DNA from 2 places in the Anaerocolumna chitinilytica genome. Region 1 is predicted to be linked to the other one. Evidence: riboswitches for the same ligand, from Rfam matches in the RefSeq annotation. Region 1 holds a riboswitch; the other holds the start of a gene.

What was found. A riboswitch is a leader RNA that binds a small molecule or an ion and turns the genes downstream of it on or off. The one in region 1 is predicted to bind FMN.
Region 2: another riboswitch for FMN. It lies ahead of bsdcttw_RS02195 (ECF transporter S component); the one in region 1 lies ahead of ribD (bifunctional diaminohydroxyphosphoribosylaminopyrimidine deaminase/5-amino-6-(5-phosphoribosylamino)uracil reductase RibD).

What each region holds. Positions count from the first base shown of each region.
Region 1 is NZ_AP023368.1:4,176,885-4,180,294, reverse strand. Features, by position in the region: gene bsdcttw_RS18175 (riboflavin synthase) at 1-628, opposite strand, end outside; gene ribD (bifunctional diaminohydroxyphosphoribosylaminopyrimidine deaminase/5-amino-6-(5-phosphoribosylamino)uracil reductase RibD) at 613-1,716, opposite strand; FMN riboswitch at 1,862-1,976, opposite strand; gene bsdcttw_RS18165 (ABC transporter permease) at 2,041-2,847, opposite strand; gene bsdcttw_RS18160 (hypothetical protein) at 2,828-3,001, opposite strand; gene bsdcttw_RS18155 (recombinase family protein) at 3,025-3,410, opposite strand, start outside.
Region 2 is NZ_AP023368.1:489,278-492,687, reverse strand. Features, by position in the region: gene tsaB (tRNA (adenosine(37)-N6)-threonylcarbamoyltransferase complex dimerization subunit type 1 TsaB) at 8-715, opposite strand; gene tsaE (tRNA (adenosine(37)-N6)-threonylcarbamoyltransferase complex ATPase subunit type 1 TsaE) at 771-1,211, opposite strand; gene bsdcttw_RS02195 (ECF transporter S component) at 1,341-1,958, opposite strand; FMN riboswitch at 2,152-2,300, opposite strand; gene bsdcttw_RS02190 (VanZ family protein) at 2,345-2,836, opposite strand; gene bsdcttw_RS02185 (LCP family protein) at 2,922-3,410, opposite strand, start outside.

The DNA of each region.
Region 1 (3,410 bases):
AAAATCCATTTTCATACAGGAATGTTTCTGTAATACTGCTATTCTTTTGAGTAAATTTTTTGATATACTTACCTACAATATCGTTCTCTATATTTACGATACTTCCTATTTTTTTCTCAGAAAGTATGGTTTCTTTGGCTGTATGGGGAATAACTGATACAAGAAAGCCATCCTGCATAACCTCTGCAACCGTCAGGCTGATTCCGTCTATGGTAATAGAGCCTTTTTCAATGATATACGACATAATTCCAGGAGTGGTTTTCACTGTATACCAAACGGCAATATCGTCATTTTTAATGGAGGTAATCTTACCTGTTCCGTCAATATGTCCGGTAACGATGTGCCCGCCGAATCTTCCGTTTACCGCCAAGGCGCGTTCCAGGTTAACTCTGGTTCCAGCAGTCAGGCTTCCAAGAGAAGAGCGTAAAAGAGTCGCATTCATCACATCAGCGGTAAAAGAAAAGTTCTTGTTATCTGTAACGGTTAAACATACACCATTTGTTGCCACACTGTCACCGGGCTTTAAATCATCAAATATTTTTTTGCCTTCAATGGTTAATACGGCAGATTTGGCGCCTTTTCTTATATTTCTGACAATGCCGGTTTCTTCCACTATTCCTGTAAACATGTATAGTCCACCTCCCCTTCAACTAGAACATCTTCATCAAACCAAGTGAGAGTCCGGTTCTTTAGAGTAAAGCAATTAGTTACTTCCTGAATGCCGGTGCCGCCTATAGGTGATTTTGATTGTTCTCCTCCAAAAAGTTTCGGAGCAATATAACCTTGTACCTTATTTACAATCCTGCTTTTTAGTGCAGAAAAATTCAGAGCAGAACCTCCCTCCAGCAGAATGCTGTCAATACCTCTCTTAGCAAGCTCTGTCATCAAATGCTTTAGGTCGATATAATTTTCATAACGATTGACTAAAAGTATCTCACAGCCATATGTAAGGTAAGGCTTTTGCCTATTGCTGCAGGTACAGGCAGTGGCAATTATGGTTCTTACTTCTTTTGCTGTGGTGATAACGGTAGAATCCAGGGGAGTATTTAAATCCGTATCACAGATGATTCGAATTGGATTTCTTCCACCGGGAATGCGGCAGGTAAGGGAAGGATTGTCAGTAATTACAGTACCCACGCCAACCATAATCGAAGAGTATTTGTTCCGGCTTCTGTGAACATTTTCTCTTGCACTGGAACCTGTAATCCATTTGGAATCTCCGCTTGCTGTTGCTATTTTTCCATCCATTGTCATAGCATATTTCATCACAACATAAGGAGTATGTGTTTGGATATAGTGGAAAAATACCTCATTTAGTTTTTGACATTTATCCTCTGATACACCGGTAATTACTTCAAGACCAGCTTTACGCAAAAGAGCGGCACCTTTTCCGGCTATAAGGGGATTTGGGTCTAGGCAGCCAATGACAACCTTTTTTATTCCGCTTTGCAAAATGGCGTCAGTACATGGGGGTGTCTTTCCATGGTGACAGCAAGGCTCCAAGGTAACATACAAGGTTCCGCCTTCGGGACTCTTAAGACAATCGGCAAGTGCGTTTCTCTCGGCATGCCAGCTGCCGTATTTTTCGTGCCAGCCCTGACCGATAATTTTACCGTCTTTGACTATAACAGCGCCTACATAAGGATTGGGGTTCACATAACCAACGCCTTTTTCTGCCAGTAAAAGAGCGTAATTCATATATTCTTCATCAGACATAGGTACCTCCGATAATAAAAAATGCCTTGAACATATATATTCAAGGCAGGAGCTCCTGATTATTTTCTTTGTAGATAAAAAAACTCTGAAATGAAAAAAATCATTTCAGAGTAATTATACAAAAGAATGCTAATTGCAGCTTTTATAAAATCTTCTTCCATCCAGACTTTACTGTCGGCTTCGGAGTTTCACCGAATCGTACCTTACGGTTTGTGGGCTATACCACCGGTAGGGAATTGCACCCTGCCCTGAAGATGTATATTCAATTGCGTTCATTATAACAGCAGGAATAAAGAATGTCAAACAGTATAATTTGCTTCTTTGCTATTTGTACTTCTTTTCAAAATAAGTGAGCAGCTGATATAGAAAAGTAGCCAGAATACATAGAATAACGATTGACATAATGACATAATCAAGTTTAAACACCTGACTGCCATAGATAATCAGATAACCCAGTCCGGCTTTTGCCGCAAGGAATTCTCCGATAATAACTCCGACCAAGGATAAGCCGATATTAACCTTCATAATGCTGATGATTTGCGGAATATTCCCTGGAATTACGACTTTAAGAAGGATATCTTTTTTGCCGCCTCCCAGTGTTAGTATAAGCTTCTTTTTATCTTCCTCTGTATTGCTGAAATTGGTATGAAGGGTGATAACAGTACTAAATACTGCGACAGAAACGGCTGCAACGATGATAGTCTTGACATTATTTCCAAGCCATACAATAAAAACCGGAGCCAGAGCGGATTTTGGAAGACTGTTTAATACTACCAGATAAGGCTCCAGGACTTTGGCAAGTTTTTCATTCCACCAAAGCAGTACAGCCATAGCTATACCAAAAATATTTACAATGGCAAAGCTGACAAAAGTTTCAAGCAAAGTAATACCAGTATGATAAAAGATACTGCCATCAGCTGCCATATCAAGAAAAGTCCCTGCCACCCTGGAGGGACTGCTGAATATAAAGGAGTCTACCAAGCCAATGCGGGTAGAAACTTCCCATAAAGCCAGAAAGCTTATAATTATGACAAACTGCATGATTCGTATGAAGCATTTCTTTTTATAATAATTTTTTAAATAAACCTGGTGGGCAGGGGAGTAATTGGTGTTAGCTGTTGACTTTGCCATGGCTTAACTCCTTCCAGATTAGATTAAAATAATCTTTGAATTCCGGAGCACTTCTGGCTTTGAAAGGGGTACGTTCATCCAGGGATAGATTTACATCTATCTCGCATTTGATAGTGCCCGGCCGGCTGCTTAGAACGATAATACGGTCAGCCATAGAGACAGCTTCACCTATGAATACTAAAATGCTCCGTTTGATGTACGGAAGTTTAAATACGCTGCATTTCCATCCCATTCTATGGAGTCAATCAGTGCATTTACCAAGGTCTTCTTGGTTTGGATATCTGCGTTCTTAATGATGTATGCTAAATCATTTGGATTTTTTTGGTGAAGGTTAGGAACTGATGCAGGCCAAGTTAATCCTTCAGAAGACTTTGACAGCATAGTTAGCTGATTACTTACATCATTTATCTTTCGATCTAATTCCAACAGCTTAGGGAGCAGATACTTTTCTAATAGCGGGGAGGGATTTCTGGATAACTGGTTTATAAGTTGATCTATCTCGTTTTGATAAGAGGCCTTTTCCTTTTCCAAAGTTTTTTGTATTGAAATGTCTGGATCTGCTT
Region 2 (3,410 bases), 1.9 Mb from region 1:
CACATTATTAAATTTGCTGCTGCTTTTCAGCTCTTTCGCGTTCTGCCTGGGACATTCTAAGATATTCCGGCTCAAAACTGTCTCCCTCTTGCAACTTACCGGCTTTGTAATACTCTACCCCTAAAGCTCCAAGGGCTGCTGCTCTTTGCTTTGAAAGATGAACAGGAGCAATAGAATAAGGAGCTTTCAGTAAAGGTGCAAACTTACTAAGCTGAGCTTCCACACCGTCACCAAGGAATATAATTTCCCGGTTATAGCTGTTAAGCTTTTCTGCCAATTCTTCTACCTCTGCGGCAAACTGCGGCAGAACCACTTTAAATTCGCCCTCCTGCCATTCATATAAACCTGTATAGACCTGGTTTCTTCTGGCATCCATCATAGGACAGATTAAATGGTCTGTTCCATACAGATTATATGCAAGGGAATCTACAGTAGGTATATTAATTATCGGAATATCCAGAACCAGTGCCAGGCCTTTTGCAGTAGAAGCACCTATACGCAATCCGGTAAAGGAACCCGGACCTCCAGCAACGGCAATTGCATCGAGCTCTTTCACATCAATATCAAGTATTTTAAGAACCTCATCTACCATAGGAAGAAGGGTCTGAGAATGGGTCTTCTTATTGTTGACAGTGAATTCTCCCAGTACTTTATCCTCTGTTACCACAGCCACAGAAGCAACAAGTCCGGAACTGTCCAGTGCTAATATCTTCATGTAACTCCTTTCATAAACAGCAAGCTTACAAGAATTTATCAATTCTTATTCTATTTTATTCTTCTATAAGCTTACCGCCGGTGACCGTAATCTTTCGGTAATCAAAGCCTTTTGCTGTGTTCTTTTCTATCGTAATAGAGGTAAGGGTTTCAGGAAGCAATTCTTTAATTAACTCAGCCCATTCTACAAGGCAGACACCTTCTCCGTAGAAATAATCTTCGTACCCTATTTCCTCCATCTCTTCGATATCTTCAATGCGATATACATCAAAATGATACAGGGGAAGCCTTCCTTCCTCATACTCGGAAACAATCGTAAAGGTTGGGCTGTTTACCGGTTCCGTAATTCCAAGACCTCTTGCAAAGCCTTGTGTAAATACTGTCTTCCCGGTTCCTAAATCTCCGGACAGACAATATATTTCTCCTGACTTTGCCTGCTCTCCCAAACGCTTCCCAAGTTCAAAGGTTTCTTCCCTGCTATTGGTTTCTATTATCATAAGTTCTCACAGTCCTCAGTGAATTCTCTTAAAACGCCAAGAAGTACCGTAAGCTAACTTACGATACTGCTTGCATTAGAAGTATGTGACAATTATAGCAGATATAGCATGATTTAAAAAGTCATTTTTTTAACGGATTACTTTTTTTAATATTTCATAAGTGATATGACCTACAATACCGAGAAATATACCTTTTACCAGATTAAAAGGTGTGATTCCAATTAAGATTAAGGTAAACATATTCTTAATACCAGGTACCATAGAAGCCAAGCCTACAATATTATCGATGCCACCGTACATTCTGGCATACAAAGGTATGGTTACAAAGTAATTCATTAGGAATCCTACAATCATCATAGAAATGGTTGCAGCACCAAAAGCGAATACTGACTTATATTTTCCTTTTAATTTACGAAAGAGTAAGCTTGCAGGTACAACGTATGCAACACTTACAATAAAGTTGGCAAGTTCACCGATTCCCATGGTATTGGAAGCAGTAATTCCTTTTATGAGGTTCTTTAGAAATTCTATTAGAATTCCTGCTGCCGGCCCAAACCAAAAAGCGCCTAATATCGCCGGTATATCACTGAATTCAAGTCTTAAAAAACCGATATAGGGAGGGGACTCCAGCAACATTAATACATAGGATAAAGCTGTTAAGAGACTTATCGTAACCATTGCTCTTGTACTAAAAACAGAACTTTTTACATAGCTTTCCTTCATTGTGTTGTTTTGTGATGTCTTCATAATATTCTCTCCTTTTTAGGAAGGAAATTCCTGGTTTTATGCGTGGAAAACATTTTAAAATGTTATTCTCACCCTGACCAAGAGAATCTATGCGTTGTAACTGCTACAGATTCTTTCAGCAGAAATAATAAAAGCCCCGAATAATAGTAATTCGGGGCTTTTTACGTACATGCAATAATGCATATTCTGCAATCAGTTTCTTCTCACATCCAGACTATACTGTCGGTTTTGGAATTGCACCAAATCAACTGATACCAGTAAGTTTTAACTTCACTTATTACCCTGTATCAGGTCGCGGACTATACCGCCGGTCGGGAATTTAACCCTGCCCCGAAGAATTTCCTTATTTTTTTGTGTCTTTATAATAGTACCCTTTGAGAATTTTGTCAAGGGTAATTTTTAACATTCTTCTTCCTGTTGATATGACGAGATATCTGAGCGCAGAGAAGAATTCCAATAATTGCACCGAATGTATCGATTCCTACATCCGTTATCATCGGCGACCGACCGGGCGTGAAGAACTGGTGGAATTCATCACTGGAGGCATAAAGGACGCAAAGGCCGATACTTAATAGATACAACCTTCTCCCTCTCAGCCGATGACAATAAATTAATGCAAAGGCGACTGTAATACCAAGCATCGCATACTCTGATAGATGTCCAACCTTCCTTACAGGGGTATGTATACTCTCTATGATATGCTCCTGCTCCGCCGAAGTTACAGTTAAATCAGCTGCATTGATTACTGCCTCAACCATGGATTTTGTTAAAGAACCGCTTAAGTTGGAGGACTCATTGCTGTTCTCCGAAGAAAATAAAAAAATTATTATCATAATCAGAATTGCCGGAACCCAGGCTAACCATCGTTTTCTAGTCACAGTACTTATCCCTTCTCAATCTGTTTCCACCATGTTATACCATTTTATGAGTTCAGTCAACTAAGATGCTATTCCTTGTAAAATATTACTGGTTTAGAGTAACTTCCCGTTTGCTCTGATTAGGATATAACTGTTCCTGCAATACTTTGATGTTCTTATCAAAATTCAGTGTAATAACATCCATTCCTCTAATGCGCATAAACTGGTAGGAATTATCTACCGGTATATGACTTTGATCCATTTTATAACCTGCATATTTGGGAATGGATAGAATCATCGAAAATATCTCACCTTCTGTGAGGTTTGTAGTAATCTGCGGCAGCAATTTATTGAGGAGACTGTTCAACTGAATCAGATTCAGCTTCTTAACCTTTTGCAGTGCTTCACTTAAAACTCTTCTTTGCCTTGCTGTTCTCTCAAAATCAGTTCCTATATACCGGTTTCTGGCATAGGCTAATGCCTGCTTACCATTCAGCTTTAATACTCCGGCCTCCTGCAGGTAATCTGTTCCTTCTTTCTCCCCTCGTAAACTGTTAAGCTCAGCCAAATAGTTATTTATGATAGGTATTTCCTT